Regions from separate parts of the Streptomyces sp. NPDC057253 genome, predicted to be linked through region 1. Evidence: riboswitches for the same ligand, from Rfam matches in the RefSeq annotation. Region 1 holds a riboswitch; the other holds the start of a gene.

Evidence for each region. A riboswitch is a leader RNA that binds a small molecule or an ion and turns the genes downstream of it on or off. The one in region 1 is predicted to bind glycine.
Region 2: linked by a shared signal. The riboswitch ahead of gcvP (aminomethyl-transferring glycine dehydrogenase) and the one ahead of gcvT (glycine cleavage system aminomethyltransferase GcvT) in region 1 are both predicted to bind glycine.

What each region holds. Positions count from the first base shown of each region.
Region 1 covers NZ_JBHUXV010000064.1:13,006-20,961, reverse strand. Annotated here, with positions in the region: gene ACFULQ_RS29560 (ABC transporter permease) at 1-851, opposite strand, end outside; gene ACFULQ_RS29555 (enhanced serine sensitivity protein SseB C-terminal domain-containing protein) at 1,187-1,981, opposite strand; gene ACFULQ_RS29550 (enhanced serine sensitivity protein SseB) at 2,120-2,911, opposite strand; gene ACFULQ_RS29545 (AAA family ATPase) at 3,193-3,861, opposite strand; glycine riboswitch at 4,044-4,140, shown strand; gene gcvT (glycine cleavage system aminomethyltransferase GcvT) at 4,287-5,402, shown strand; gene gcvH (glycine cleavage system protein GcvH) at 5,501-5,878, shown strand; gene glyA (serine hydroxymethyltransferase) at 5,893-7,170, shown strand; gene ACFULQ_RS29525 (L-serine ammonia-lyase) at 7,228-7,956, shown strand, end outside.
Region 2 covers NZ_JBHUXV010000081.1:7,810-15,765, forward strand. Annotated here, with positions in the region: gene ACFULQ_RS33535 (bifunctional nuclease family protein) at 1-36, shown strand, start outside; gene ACFULQ_RS33540 (MerR family transcriptional regulator) at 300-947, shown strand; gene ACFULQ_RS33545 (DNA polymerase IV) at 1,006-2,361, shown strand; gene ACFULQ_RS33550 (PRC-barrel domain-containing protein) at 2,459-2,836, opposite strand; glycine riboswitch at 2,960-3,055, shown strand; gene gcvP (aminomethyl-transferring glycine dehydrogenase) at 3,234-6,119, shown strand; gene ACFULQ_RS33560 (molybdopterin-binding protein) at 6,169-6,594, opposite strand; gene ACFULQ_RS33565 (amino acid transporter) at 6,658-7,956, opposite strand, start outside.

The DNA.
Region 1 (7,956 bases):
CAGGACGCCTGCGGAGGCTGGATGCCGACGCCGAGGAAACTGAGGGACGCCTCGAAGAGGATGTTGGTCGGGATGAGCAGCGTCGAGTAGACGATGATCGGGCCGACGAGGTTCGGCAGCAGTTCCCGGAAGAGGATGTAGGGCCCCTTGGCCCCCATCCCCCGGGACGCGTCGACGAACTCCCGCTCGCGCAGGGCCAGGGTCTGGCCGCGCACGATACGGCCCAGGTAGGGCCAGTTGAAGAAGCCGATGATGAAGATCAGCACGCTGATGTGCAGCGGCAGGCCCTCCAGCCCGAAGGCACCGCCCTGCAGGGTGGCCGAGATGGCGATGGCGAACAGCAGCAGCGGGAACGCCAGGAAGGTGTCCATCAGCCGGCTGATGATCGTGTCGACCCGGCCGCCGTAGTACCCGGCGACCACGCCGAGGACCGCTCCGATGGTGTTCGACAGGATGGTGGCACCGAAGGCCACGACCAGCGAGACCCAGGAGCCCTCGAGGATGCGGGTGGCGATGTCGCGGCCGAACTTCGGCTCCACGCCGAGCGGGTGGTCCCAGCTCATGCCACCCCAGGCGCCCTTGGGCAGCGAGGTGTTGGGGTCGATCAGATCCTGGTGCAGGGCGTTCGGGTCCAGGCCGAAGAGGGCCTGGATGGGACGGGCCAGCACCGCGATGAGGATCAGCAGGATGACGATCACACCGCCGGCGACCGCCACTCTGTCCCTCTTGAAACGGGACCAGGCGATCTGCCCCAGGGAACGGCCCTCGATCTGCCCCTTGCCGGCGCCGGCGAGGACAGCCTCCGGCTGCGCCTCGGCCTGCGCCCCGGTGGTCTCGATCGGTGCGGTCACAGTGACCCGACCCCTCTCGCCGGTGGTGACCGGCCTACACCTGCCGTGGATTACGGCTTTGTCGACTTGCTCAGCTCACAGGAACGTCTGATCCTGCGTCTGCCTGGGGAGTCTTCAGCTTCGCTGCGATCACCCGCCAGGCCTGGCGAAGAAAGTATGCGTAACCGTGATGCAGTACGAGGGATTCCGTTATCCGAACAGCGGGTAACGCCTCCCGGACGCATGTCAGTTGGGACAAAACGGCACAATAGGCGAGGTTCGTGATGATCCGCCGCTATCTACGCGCGAAGAAATGTGGCTGTTACGTAAACGAGCCGAACGGGTTGCTTTGACTCTCAGTAACCACCACGGGCCGGCGGATAGCCGTACCCCGCCGCCGGGGCCTGGGCCGGCGCGCCGTGCGCCTCGCGGTCGTAGAAGGGCCGGGCCCCCGCGCGCATCCACAGCGCCACCGGGTCGTACTCGTCGGACATCGCCACGGTCGACACCGGCAGCCCCTCCGGCACCGCGCCGATGGACTGCTGCATCATCGCGCGCACCGAGTCCACGGCCGAGGGGCTGGTGTCGTACACATCCAGGCCGATGGCGAGATACGGCGCCCCGAGCGCGGGCTGCACCCAGGCGCGGCGCAGTGAGCGGACCGCCGGGGTGCGGTGGGCGTTCTGCACGAGCAGGGCGTAGAACTGCGGGACCTCGATGCCGGGTTCCGAGAGCCGGAGCGGGCCCGCGGGCTGGCGCTCCAGGCCGGTGGCGATGCGGCGCAGGTCGAGCCAGGGGATGCCGACGCCGCCGCCCGGGGCGTGCGGGTTGAGCCAGAGGCCGTAGTGGTCGGGGTAGAGGGTGCGGGCGACGTCGACTCCGTCGACGACCTCGTAGGAACGGTTCCAGCCGCTCGCGGAGAGTTCCTGGGCCGAGGTCACGCAGGGGGCGTAGCCGTGGCCGTCGACCTCCATGTTTCCGTACTGGGCGTCCGGAGACCCGGACTGGCCGTGCCACAGCAGCATCCAGATCTGGCCGGCGGTCGGGGTCGCGAGGGCGCGCAGCAGTGCCTCGTAGGCGTCGTAGCGCCCGGGGGTCACCTGGCGCAGCATGTGCTCGACCGTGCCGGTCGCGGTGCCGCTGGCGCTCACGTCGTATCGCCCTTCTTGAAAGTTCCCCGAGTATGAAACCAGCTTAAGCGCCCAAGAGCTCGGCACCCGTGCGTCGTCGGCGGGTGCGGGTCCGTGGGGGTTGATCGCGCAGTTCCCCGCGCCCCTGGGTGGGTTGGGCTAACCCTGGGTGTAGAAGGGGCGTACCTGGGCTCGCATCCAGTGGCCGACCGGGTCGTCCGCCACGTCCAGCAGGACCAGGTTGACCGGCCACTTCACCGGGGTGGTGCCGAGGGCGCGGCCCAGGGCGTCCATCGGGAGGGTGCGCAAGTCGCCCTCCCACTGGGAGAGTTCGACGCCGATGAACATGACCGGGTCGGCCGTCTCGATGGCGGCCAGGCAGCGGCGGGCGGTGAGGACCACGCCGGTCGCCGCGAACTCCGCGGACGCGGCCGCGAGGAAGTCGACCGGGTCGTCCTGCCAGTCGGGCTCGTAGAGCTTGACGCGGCCGCCGGTGTTGGGGCCGTCCAGCGGGGTGCGGCCGACGCGGCAGAGGTCGGCCACCGCGGCGGGCGGCAGCGGGACGCCGACCACGCCGTCGGGGTTCACGGCGATGCCCACGTGCGGGGGGAGCCCCCGGGCGAACTCCACCGCGGGGGCGATGGTGTACGACAGGTGCGAGCCGACGACCTGGCGGAACTGCTCCTCGGAGCTGAAGACCGGGACGTACGCCTGGCCCGCGATCTCCAGCGTGGGCAGGTCGAGGGGGCCGCTGTGCGGGCCGCCGCCGTTGGGCAGCGGGACCCAGACGAAGCTGCGGCCGAGCACCTCGATGATCCGGCCGCCCGCCGAGGGCATGCCGAGGGAGGCCGAGAGCACCTCCTCCAGCTCGTTGCCCGGCCACCCGCCGTGCGGGTGGGGGTGTGCCGACTGCGCCGGGAAGTCCGCGGGAAGATCCGCCGGGAAGTCCATCTGTCTGACCGCCTGCTGTGAACCACTGATGTGGCTGAAAGGCTAGCGGGTACGGGGGGTGTGTGGCTCAGCCCGTGAAGCGGATCCATGGCTGGGCGTACGGCTGCGCGGGTGGCTCAGCCGTACGCCCAGCCGTGGATCCACCGCAGGCCGCGCGGTTCGCCCATGAAGCCGGTGCACCGGAGCCGATGCGCCGCAGGCCGCGCGGCCCCGCAGTGAAACCGATGCGCCGCAGGCCTCGTGGCCCCGCAGTGAAACCGGTCCGCCGCAGGCCGTGGCGCTCAGCCCGTGAAGCCGATGCGTCGTAGGACGTCTGCTGCTTCGCGGTCGAGCAGGACCGCTGAGCCGCAGCCCGGGGGCAGGTCGCCGTGTTCCACGGAGCGGATCAGGCGGGCGGCCGCGCCCCGGTGTCGTAGGAAGGCGTATCGCGAGACGCCCCGGCCGCGCTCGCGCTGGCCCTCGAGGGCGGTGTCCGCCGGGACGTCCAGGAGCAGCAGGTGCAGGGTGCCGCCGCGGCGGCGGGCCTCGCGGGCCAGCCAGCCGCGCACCCAGGTCTGGGTCCCGCAGTCGTGCACCACCACTCCCTCGCCGGAGCGCAGGGCGCGGCGCAGTGCGGCGTAGTGCGCGAGCCGGACCAGAGGCCGGTAGACGGCGTACGGCAGGAAGCGGGACAGCCGGCCGTCCCACCGGTCGCGGGTGTCCTGGGAGTCGACCCGGGTCCCGGTGACCGCCCGCTTCATCAGGGTGGACTTGCCGCTGCCGGGCAGGCCGGTGATGACGACGAGGTCCTCGGGGCCGAAGAGCAGGGCGTGCGGGCTGTGGCCGGCGCGCTCGCGCAGGTCACGGACGACCGGGTGGGCGCCGCGGGCCTCGACGGCCGGGGCCGCGGGCTGCTTGGGCAGCGCGATGCCCGAGGTCGTCGCGTACGCGGTGGTCCTGTTCACCGTCATCGTCCTCCTCCGGGTTCGGGGTTTCCCTCCCCACCGAGCGTAAAGAGAAGGTAATGGATGATCTCTCGCGTTTCTGTATGCGTACCGCCACAAGCCGGTTACAGAAGGAGGCGGCGGAGGCGGCCCTGCCGTCGGCGTCCGATGCGTGCAATGATGTCCGCGCCAACTGCATACCGGCCGTTTGAATCCGCGCGGGAGAGTCCCGGGTACATGTACCCGGGCGCCGAAGGAGCAAGTCCCTCCCTTGAATCTCTCAGGCCCCGTTACCGCGCGGGCGAGGCACATCTGAAAAGCGGGCCGCCGACGCCGGTGGCCCCACCCACGGTGCAAGCCATGTCCTTCATGGCGAACCTCTCAGGTTCCGATGACAGATGGGGAGGAAAGCCCTCGCCTGTCATGCCTTGGATTCTGGAGACGACCGCTCTATGACCAGTTCTGCGCCCCGGCACACCGCGCTCGACGCCCTGCACCGCTCCCTCGGTGCCACGATGACCGACTTCGCCGGCTGGGACATGCCCCTGCGCTACGGCTCCGAGCGCGACGAGCACAACGCGGTGCGCACCAGGGCCGGGCTGTTCGACCTCTCCCACATGGGCGAGATCACCGTGACCGGACCGCAGGCCGCCGAGCTGCTGAACTTCGCCCTCGTCGGCAACATCGCCTCCGTCGGGGTGGGCCGGGCCCGCTACACCATGATCTGTCGCGAGGACGGCGGCATCCTGGACGACCTGATCGTCTACCGGCTGGGCGAGACCGAGTACATGGTGGTCGCCAACGCCTCCAACGCCCAGGTCGTCCTCGACGCGCTGACCGAGCGCGCCGCCGGCTTCGACGCCGAGGTGCGGGACGACCGGGACGCGTACGCGCTGATCGCCGTACAGGGGCCCGAGTCCCCGGGCATCGTGAAGTCGCTGACCGACGCCGACCTCGACGGCCTCAAGTACTACGCCGGTCTCCCCGGCACGGTCGCGGGGGTCCCCGCCCTCATCGCGCGCACCGGCTACACCGGCGAGGACGGCTTCGAGCTGTTCGTGAAGCCCGAGCACGCGGTCGAGCTGTGGCAGGCGCTGACCAAGGCGGGCGAGGGCGTCGGCCTGGTCCCCTGCGGGCTGTCCTGCCGGGACACGCTGCGCCTTGAGGCGGGCATGCCGCTGTACGGGCACGAGCTCACCGCGGAGCTGACCCCCTACGACGCGGGCCTCGGCCGGGTCGTGAAGTTCGACAAGGGCGACTTCGTGGGCCGTGAGGCCCTGCGCGAGGCCGCCGAGGGCAGCAACCACGAGGGGCCGCGCGTCCTGGTCGGCCTGATCGCCGAGGGCCGCCGGGTCCCCCGCGCCGGGTACGCCGTCGTCGCCGAGGGCAAGGTGATCGGCGAGGTCACCTCCGGGGCGCCCTCCCCCACGCTGGGCAAGCCGATCGCGATGGCCTACGTCGACCCCAGGTACGCCGCGCCGGGCACGACGGGTGTCGGTGTGGACATCCGGGGCAGCCACGAGCCGTACGAGGTCGTGGCCCTGCCGTTCTACAAGCGCCAGAAGTAGCCGCCGTAGGTGATGCTGAGCACAGGTTCGCTGCTCACGCACGCCTTCCGCAGTCCCCCCTTCATCAGCACTCCCCCGCGTACAGGAGAATTCAGGCCATGAGCAACCCCCAGCAGCTGCGTTACAGCAAGGAGCACGAGTGGCTGTCGGGCGCCGAGGACGGCGTCTCGACGGTCGGCATCACGGAGCACGCGGCCAACGCGCTCGGCGATGTCGTCTTCGTCCAGCTCCCCGAGGTCGGTGACACGGTGACCGCGGGCGAGACCTGCGGCGAGCTGGAGTCGACCAAGTCGGTCTCCGACCTGTACTCCCCCGTCTCCGGTGAGGTCACCGAGGTCAACGAGGACGTCGTCAGCGACCCGGCGCTGGTGAACTCCGCCCCCTTCGAGGGCGGCTGGCTGTTCAAGGTACGCGTCGCCGAGGAGCCGGCCGATCTGCTCTCCGCCGACGAGTACACCGCCTTTTCCGCCGGCTGAGGAGTCCGCACCTGATGTCCGCACTGAACACGCCCCTGCACGAGCTCGACCCGGAGATCGCCGCCGCGGTCGACGCCGAGCTGGTCAGGCAGCAGTCCACGCTCGAGATGATCGCCTCGGAGAACTTCGCTCCGCTCGCGGTCATGGAGGCGCAGGGCTCGGTCCTCACCAACAAGTACGCCGAGGGCTACCCGGGCCGCCGCTACTACGGCGGCTGCGAGCACGTCGACGTGGCCGAGCAGATCGCCATCGACCGGCTCAAGGAGCTGTTCGGCGCCGAGTACGCCAACGTGCAGCCCCACTCCGGTGCCTCCGCCAACCAGGCCGCGCTGTTCGCGCTGGCCCAGCCCGGCGACACCATCCTCGGGCTCGACCTCGCGCACGGCGGTCACCTGACCCACGGGATGCGGCTGAACTTCTCCGGCAAGCAGTTCGACGTCGTGGCCTACCACGTGGACGAGTCGGGCCTCGTCGACATGGCCGAGCTGGAGAAGCTCGCGCGCGAGCACCGGCCGAAGGTGATCATCGCGGGCTGGTCCGCGTACCCGCGGCAGCTGGACTTCGCGGAGTTCCGCCGGATCGCCGACGAGGTCGGGGCGTACCTGTGGGTCGACATGGCCCACTTCGCGGGTCTGGTGGCGGCGGGGCTGCACCCGAACCCCGTCGAGCACGCGGACGTGGTCACCTCCACCACCCACAAGACGCTGGGCGGACCGCGCGGCGGGATCATCCTCGCCAAGCAGGAGTTCGCGAAGAAGCTGAACTCCTCCGTCTTCCCCGGCTTCCAGGGCGGTCCCCTGGAGCATGTGATCGCGGCGAAGGCGGTGTCCTTCAAGGTCGCGGCCTCCGAGGACTTCAAGGAGCGCCAGCGGCGTACGGTTGAGGGTGCGCGCATCCTCGCCGAGCGTCTGACGGCCGACGACGCCCGGGAGGCCGGGGTCAACGTGCTCTCCGGCGGCACCGACGTGCACCTCATCCTCGTCGACCTGCGCGAGTCCGAGCTGGACGGCAAGCAGGCCGAGGACCGCCTCCACGAGGTCGGCATCACGGTCAACCGCAACGCCGTCCCGAACGACCCGCGCCCGCCGATGGTCACCTCGGGCCTCCGGATCGGCACGCCCGCCCTGGCGACCCGCGGCTTCACGGCCGAGGACTTCGCCGAGGTCGCGGACGTCATCGCGGCGGCCCTGAAGGCGCCCTCTCCCTTTGAGGGGGCCGACGTGGAGTCGCTCAAGGCCCGGGTCAGGGCCCTGGCGGACAAGCACCCGCTGTACCCGGGTCTGAACAAGTAGTTCCACAGGTGGGGGCACCCGACGACGTGTGCCCCCACCCCATGTGAAGGAGTTCCCGTGGCCATCTCGGTCTTCGACCTGTTCTCGATCGGCATAGGCCCGTCGAGCTCCCACACGGTCGGCCCGATGCGCGCGGCCCGCATGTTCGCCCGCCGCCTGCGCAACGAGGACCTGCTGCCGGCCGTCGCCTCGGTCCGCTGCGAGCTCTACGGCTCCCTGGGCGCGACCGGCCACGGCCACGGCACCCCGAAGGCGGTGCTGCTGGGCCTGGAGGGGGCGTCCCCCCGGACGGTCGAGGTGGAGACGGCGGACGACAGGGTCGCGGAGATCCGGTCCGCGGGGCGGCTGAAGCTGCTCGGTGAGCACGAGATCCCGTTCTCCTTCGACGACGACCTGGTGCTGCACCGGCGCAAGGCGCTTCCGTACCACGCCAACGGCATGACGGTGTGGGCGTACGACGCCTCGGGCGCCGAACTCCTGTCCAAGACGTACTACTCGGTCGGCGGCGGCTTCGTCGTGGACGAGGACGCGGTCGGCGAGGACCGCATCAAGCTCGACGACACGGCGCTGAAGTACCCCTTCCGCACGGGTGACGAGCTGCTGCGCCTGACCAAGGAGACCGGGCTGTCGATCTCCTCCCTGATGCTGGAGAACGAGCGCGCCTGGCGCACGGAGGACGAGATCCGGTCCGGGCTGCTGGACATCTGGCAGGTGATGCGGGCCTGTGTATCCCGGGGCATGTCCCAGGAGGGCATCCTGCCGGGCGGTCTGCGGGTGCGCCGGCGT
Region 2 (7,956 bases), on a different contig from region 1:
ATCTCCCCCGAGGACTTCGGCACCAGCAGTCAGTGAGGCGGGGGCGGCCGATCCGGCGGATCAGTGGTCCGTGACGGGTCGGCCGTGTCCGGTCGTCACCAAAATGCTGGCATTTGCCGCCGGCGCGTGAGAGCGTCCTGCGGCCCGCTCAGAGCGCATTCGGCTAGCCTTTCCCCGCGGACGGGTACGGGAAACCACTCCTAGGGTGATTATCACTCGGCGTGCCGAGTGTGGCGATCGTTGACGCACCCCTGGTGACTGCCTACCGTCGAGAAGGCAGGTCAAGGACGGAGGTCGGCGTGAGAAGCAGCGGCGACGGTACGGCTGGGGGTGCCCCCGGACGGAGTCTCGGGGCGAGCGGTCCGTACCCGCTTCACACCAGCGCGGCCGATCATCACGCTCCGCAGCGACCGGCGGCCGTGCCGAGCAGCGGAGGGGCGACGTCCATGGCGTCCGAGCAGATCGGCTATCGCGGCCCTACGGCGTGCGCGGCGGCCGGTATCACCTACCGGCAACTCGACTACTGGGCGCGCACCGGGCTCGTCGAGCCGAGTGTGCGGCCCGCCTACGGGTCGGGGACGCAGCGGCTCTACAGCTTCCGGGACGTCGTCGTCCTGAAGATCGTCAAGCGGTTCCTCGACACCGGTGTGTCGCTGCAGAACATCCGCACCACGGTCCAGCACCTGCGCGAGCGCGGCTTCCAGGACCTGGAGCGGATGACGCTCATGAGCGACGGGGCCACGGTCTACGAGTGCACCTCGCCCGACGAGGTCCACGCGCTGCTCCAGGGCGGACAAGGGGTCTTCGGGATCGCCGTGGGTGTCGTGTGGCGGGACGTGGAGAGCGCGCTGTCGCAGCTGCACGGGGAGCGCGTCGACACCGGCGAGACGCTCGTCGGGCACAACCCCGCCGACGAGCTCGCCAGGCGCCGCAACCGAGCGGTCTGAAGCCCGCCCCGCCGCCTTCGGCGGGGCATTGTCAGTGGCGTAGGGCAGCATCGGACATGTGAGGAAAGCGCCCACGATCCTGCATCTCGACATGGATGCCTTCTACGCCTCGGCGGAGCAGGCGTCCAAGCCGAGTCTGCGCGGGAAGGCCGTCGTCGTGGGCGGGCTGGGGCCGCGGGGTGTGGTGGCCACCGCGTCCTACGAGGCCCGGGTGTTCGGGGTGCACTCGGCGATGCCCATGGCCCAGGCGAGACGGCTCGCGCCCAACGCCGCGTATCTCGTGCCGCGCTTCGGGTTCTACAAGGCGATCAGCGAGCAGGTGATGGGGCTGCTGCGGGAGTTGTCGCCGCTGGTGGAGCCGCTGAGCCTGGACGAGGCGTTCGTGGATCTGGAGGCCGGAGGAGCGGCCTGGGACGAGGGGTCGGCGCGGCTGGTGGGGGCGAAGCTGCGGGCCGACATACGGGCCGGCACGGGGCTCACGGGGTCCGTGGGGCTCGCCGCCTCCAAGATGCTCGCGAAGATCGCCTCCGAGCAGGCCAAGCCGGACGGGCTGGTGGTGATCGAGCCGGGCACCGAGCGGGCGCTGCTGGGGCCGATGTCGGTGCGGACCCTGCCGGGGGTGGGGCCGGCGACGGGGGACCATCTGCGGCGGGCCGGGATCCATACGGTCGACGAGATCGTCGAGGCGGGGGAGGACGAGCTCGTAAGGCTGCTCGGGAAGGCGCATGGGCACGGGCTGTACGCGATGGCACTGGCGCGGGACGAGCGGGCCGTGGTGGCGGAGCGGGAGACGAAGTCGGTGTCGGTGGAGGACACCTACGACGTGGACATCCATGACCGGGTTCGGGTGGGGCTGGAGGTGCAGCGGCTGGCGGACCGGTGTGTGCGGCGGTTGCGGGGGGCCGGGTTGTCGGGGCGGACGATCGTGCTGAAGGTGCGGCGGTACGACTTCTCGACCTTGACGCGGTCCGAGACGCTGCGGGGGCCGACGGATGATCCGGCGGTGGTGCGGGAGGCTGCTCTGCGGTTGCTGGAAGGGGTGGATTCCACCGGGGGTGTGCGGTTGCTGGGGGTGGGGGTTTCCGGGCTTGCCGACTTCACTCAGGAGGATCTGTTCGCTCAGGCCGCGGGGGAGGGAGTGGTGCACGCCGTGGAGGAGGTTGCCGAGGACGTGTCGGTGGAGCGGGAGTCGGTGGTCGAGCGGCGGTGGGTTGCCGGGCACGATGTGCGGCATGCCGAGTACGGACATGGGTGGGTGCAGGGGAGTGGGGTGGGGCGGGTGACTGTGCGGTTCGAGACGCCGGGTTCCTTGCCGGGGCGGGTGCGGACGTTCTCTGTTGACGATCCTGGGCTGGAGGTTGCTGAGCCGCTGCCGTTGGTTGAGGGGATGGGTGCCCATCCGCACCATCCGTGACGGGTTCGTGGTCGGGTGCCGGCCGGGTGTGGCTGGGCGCGCAGTTCCCCGCGCCCCTGGGTGGGGGTGGTGAGCCGGTGGTGATTGTTGCCGTGGCTCAGGGTTCTGCGTCCTCCGTGCCTGCGAGCTTGCCGAAGGGGCGGTCCGGTAGGGGTGGGGGTGGGGCCAGGTCCAGGCCGTAGTGGTGGTAGAGCTGGAGTTCCTGGGACGGGGAGAGGTGGCGGCCCACGCCGAAGTCGGGGGCTTCCTTGATCAGGGAGCGGTCGTAGGGGATCTGCAGGGCGCCCTCGACCAGTTCGCTGGGCTCCAGGGGGACGAAGGCGTCGCGCGAGAACAGGCCGGTGCGTATGGCCGCCCACTCCGGGACCCCGGTCGCGTCGTCGAGATAGACCTCGTCGACGGTGCCGATCTTCGTGCCGTTGCGGTCGAACGCCTTGCGGCCGATCAGGTTGCGCGGATCGATGTCGGTCTGCACGGGCCCTCCACTTGGTCGCAACTCATCCGAAGCGGTCGTAAGCACTACGAAAGAGCACATTGGAGTGGGCGGCCACTCGAACGCCCTTGCTTCGGCCTCGCTGGTAGGCTTGCAAGCGGCTGTCGACCCCGTGCGGGAGAGTCCTCCAGACGACATCGGAGGCGCCGAAGGAGCAAATCCTCCCCGGAATCTCTCAGGCCCACGTACCGCACGGACGAGGTCACTCTGGAAAGCAGAGCGGGTGTCGACGGCGGCTTCCGCTCTCACCGACGGTGAAAGCCGGTGGCCCTCGGGCGACCGGTGAAGCTCTCAGGTGCAGATGACAGAGGGGGAGGCCGTCGGGGTACCCGCGCCGGGGTACCCCTCGAAGGTCGCGTCAGACCAGGAGGCCTCCGCAATGACCGCCCACCGCATTCCGCTCGCAGAGCTCGAGCAGGGGATCCCGTTCGAGCAGCGTCACATCGGTCCCGACCACGAGGCCCGGGCCAAGATGCTCGCCCAGGTCGGATACGGCTCGCTCGACGAGCTGACCGCCGCCGCGGTGCCCGATGTGATCAAGAACGCCGATGCCCTGGAGCTGCCCGGTGCGCGCACCGAGGCCGAGGTGCTGGCCGAGCTGCGGTCGCTGGCCGACCGGAACCAGGTGCTCGACTCCATGATCGGGCTCGGGTACTACGGGACCTTCACTCCGCCCGTCATCCTGCGGAACGTGATGGAGAACCCGGCCTGGTACACCGCCTACACGCCGTACCAGCCGGAGATCTCGCAGGGACGGCTGGAGGCGCTGCTGAACTTCCAGACCATGGTCGCCGACCTCACCGGGCTGCCGACCTCCGGTGCCTCGCTGCTCGACGAGGGAACGGCGGCCGCCGAGGCCATGGCTCTGTCCCGGCGCATGGGGAAGAACAAGAAGGGGCTCTTCCTCATCGACGCGGACGCCCTTCCGCAGACCATCGCCGTCATCGAGACCCGCGCCGAGCCGACCGGTGTCGAGGTCGTCGTCGCGGACCTGAGCCAGGGCATTCCGGACGGGATCGCCGCGCGTGAGATCAACGGCGTACTCCTCCAGTACCCCGGCGCCTCCGGGGCCGTACGTGACATCAAGCCGGTCATCGACCAGGCTCATGAGCTCGGCGCGCTCGTGACCGTCGCGGCCGACCTGCTCGCGCTGACGCTGCTGAAGTCGCCGGGTGAGCTCGGGGCGGACATCGCGGTCGGCACCACGCAGCGGTTCGGTGTGCCGATGGGCTTCGGCGGGCCGCACGCGGGCTACATGGCCGTGCACGAGAAGTTCGCGCGGAGCCTGCCCGGGCGGCTCGTGGGCGTGTCCGTCGACGCCGACGGCAACAAGGCGTACCGGCTCGCGCTCCAGACGCGTGAGCAGCACATCCGGCGGGAGAAGGCGACCAGCAACATCTGCACCGCCCAGGTGCTGCTCGCGGTCATGGCCGGGATGTACGCCGTCTACCACGGTCCCGACGGGCTCAGGGCGATCGCTCGGCGGACGCACCGGTACGCGAACATCCTTGCCGCGGGCCTCACCGCCGGTGGCGTGGAGGTCGTGCACGGCTCCTACTTCGACACCCTCACCGCGCGCGTACCCGGCAGGGCCGCCGAGATCGTCGCCGCCGCCCGCGACAACGGGGTCAACCTGCACCTCGTCGACGCCGACCATGTCTCCGCCGCCTGTGACGAGACCACCGCGCGGGCCCAGGTGGCCGCCGTGTGGAACGCGTTCGGGGTCGAGGGCGACATCGAGGCGCTGGACGCGGCCACCGAGGAGGCACTGCCGGACGCGCTGCTGCGCGGCGACGAGTTCCTCGCCCACCCCGTGTTCCACCAGTACCGCTCCGAGACCGCGATGCTGCGCTACCTGCGCCGGCTCGCCGACCGCGACTATGCGCTCGACCGCGGCATGATCCCGCTGGGCTCCTGCACCATGAAGCTCAACGCGACCACCGAGATGGAGCCGGTCACCTGGCCCGAGTTCGGGCAGCTGCACCCCTTCGCGCCCGCCGAGCAGGCGCAGGGCTATCTGACGCTGATCCGGGAGCTGGAGGAGCGGCTCGCCGAGGTCACCGGGTACGACAACGTCTCGCTCCAGCCGAACGCCGGGTCGCAGGGTGAGCTGGCCGGGCTGCTCGCCGTCCGCGGGTACCACCGGGCCAACGGTGACGAGCAGCGGACCGTGTGTCTGATCCCGTCGTCCGCGCACGGCACCAACGCCGCCAGCGCGGTGATGGCGGGCATGAAGGTCGTCGTCGTCAAGACCGCCGAGGACGGCGAGATCGACGTCGAGGACCTGCGGGCGAAGATCGAGCAGCACCGGGACGAGCTCGCGGTGCTGATGATCACCTACCCCTCCACCCACGGGGTGTTCGAGGAGCACGTCGCCGACATCTGCGCGCAGGTGCACGAGGCCGGCGGGCAGGTGTACGTCGACGGGGCCAACCTCAACGCGCTGGTGGGACTGGCCAAGCCGGGGCACTTCGGCGGTGACGTCTCGCACCTCAACCTGCACAAGACCTTCTGCATCCCGCACGGCGGGGGCGGGCCGGGCGTCGGGCCGGTGGGGGTGCGGGCGCACCTCGCGCCGTACCTGCCCAACCACCCGATGCAGCCCGCCGCCGGGCCCGAGACGGGCGTCGGGCCCATCTCGGCCGCTCCCTGGGGCTCCGCGGGCATCCTGCCCATCTCGTGGGCGTACGTGCGGCTCATGGGCGGTGAGGGCCTCAAGCGGGCCACGCAGGTGGCCGTGCTCTCCGCCAACTACATCGCCAAGCGGCTGGAGCCGCACTACCCGGTGCTCTACACCGGGCCGGGCGGGCTGGTCGCGCACGAGTGCATCATCGATCTGCGGCCGCTGACCAAGGCGACCGGCGTCAGCGTGGACGATGTGGCCAAGCGGCTCATCGACTACGGCTTCCACGCGCCGACCATGTCGTTCCCGGTGGCCGGGACGCTGATGATCGAGCCGACCGAGTCCGAGGACCTGACCGAGCTCGACCGGTTCTGCGAGGCGATGATCGCCATTCGCGGGGAGATCGAGAAGGTCGGTTCCGGGGAGTGGGACGCGGACGACAACCCGCTGCGGAACGCTCCGCACACCGCCGGTGCGCTGGGTGGCGCCTGGGAGCACGCGTACACGCGTGAGGAGGCCGTCTTCCCGGGCGGTGTCTCGGTCGCGGACAAGTACTGGCCGCCGGTGCGGCGGATCGACCAGGCCTTCGGTGACCGCAACCTGGTGTGCTCGTGCCCGCCGCTGGACGCGTACGAGGACTGAGCCGAGGTGAGGAGGGCCCCGCTGCGGCGGGGCCCTTTTCCGTTGGGCGTCAGGTGGTCGCCAGAGCCAGGGACACCTCGGTCGACTTGATCAGGGCGACGACCGGGGTGCCGGCGGTGAGGGCGAGCTCGGTCGCGGAGTCCGCGGTGATCGCGGAGGTGAGCTCGCCTCCCTCGACGGCGACCTTGACGGTGGCCATGGCGGCTCCCGTGGCGACGGCGGTGACCGTGCCGGGGAGCTGGTTGCGGATGGACACGCCATGGACCGGGGCCGTGGCGAGGGAGACCTCCGTCGATTTCACGAGGGCGCGTACCGGGGTGCCCTCGGAGAGGCCGAGGTCCTCGACGGCATCGAGGGTGATCGCGGCCGTGAGGTCCTGACCGCCGTCGAGGCGGATCCTGACCGTCGCCATGGCCTCGCCCTGGGTGACGGTGGTGACGGTGCCGGGGAGCTGGTTGCGGATGCTCAGGGTCATGGGGTCACGGTAGGGCGAATGCGGGAGCGCGGCCGGTAGGCCACTGCTGGACTCGCTCGCGGGTCAGGCCGTGTGGACGCGGGGGCGGCGGGCGCGGTCCGGTTCCGCCTCGCGCAGGACCTCCCGGGTGACGGGGGCGACTTCGCCCTGTCCGAAGAGGAAGAACCGCAGGAAGTTGTGGAAGGGGTTGCCCTCGGTCCATTCGAAGTAGATGTGGGGGGTGCAGCCGGTCTCGTCGCGGACGTGCAGGAGCAGGGCCGCGAGGGCGTTGGGGATGGAGGAGTGCTCCAGGGTCAGGACGCGGTAGCGGTTGTGCAGGACCTCGCCGCGGACGGTGAGACCTGCCTCGAACTCGGAGGGGTCCAGGACGGTGACCTCGGCGAAGACGAAGTCCTCGCCGGGGATGTCGTTGTCCTCGCGGATCTGCTCGATCTTGTCGCGGTACTCGGCCTTGTCGCGGCTGTCGGGCTCGTTGGCGATGAAGCGGATCTTGCGGCTGGCCATGTCCCGGATGAAACGTTCCGCCATGGGGTCGAGGGTGACGCTGGTGACGCGGAGCTCGAAGGCGCGGGCGAGGCGGGAGAGCAGGGAGACCAGGATGATGCCGGCGATGAAGCAGGCGCCGATCTTCACGCCGTCGGGGCGTTCGATGACGTTGACGACGGTCGTGTAGAGGAACACCGCGGAGATGACCGCGAAGCCGATCGTCCAGCCGCGCTGGCCCGCCTTGTGGGCGGCGATGGTCACCGCGATCGCCGCCGAGCTGATCAGGACCAGGACGCCGGTGGCGTAGGCGCCGCCCTGGGCGTCGACGTCGGCGTCGAAGAGCCAGGTCACCAGGAAGGCGATCAGGATGAAGACGATGACCATCGGGCGCACGGCGCGGGCCCAGTGCGGGGCCATGCCGTAGCGGGGCAGGTAGCGCGGCATCAGGTTGAGCAGTCCTGCCATGGCGGAGGCTCCGGCGAACCACAGGATGGCGATGGTCGAGACGTCGTAGACCGTGCCGAAGGCGCCGCCCAGGTACTGGTGGGCGAGGTACGCCAGCGCACGGCCGTTGGCCGGACCGCCCGACTCGAAGTCCTTCTCCGGGATGAGGAGGGTGGTGATGAAGCTGGTGGCGATCAGGAAGCAGCTCATGATGACGGCGGCGGCCGTCAGGAGTTTCTTGGTGTCGCGGATACGGCCGGTGGGCTGTTCCTCGGTGTCGCCGTCGTCGCCCTTGACGTGCGGCATGACGGCGACGCCGGTCTCGAAGCCGGACAGGCCCAGGGCGAGCTTGGGGAAGACGATCAGGGCCACGCCGACCATCACGAAGATGTTGCCGTGCTCGGCGGTCAGGGCGCTGGACCAGTCGGTGAC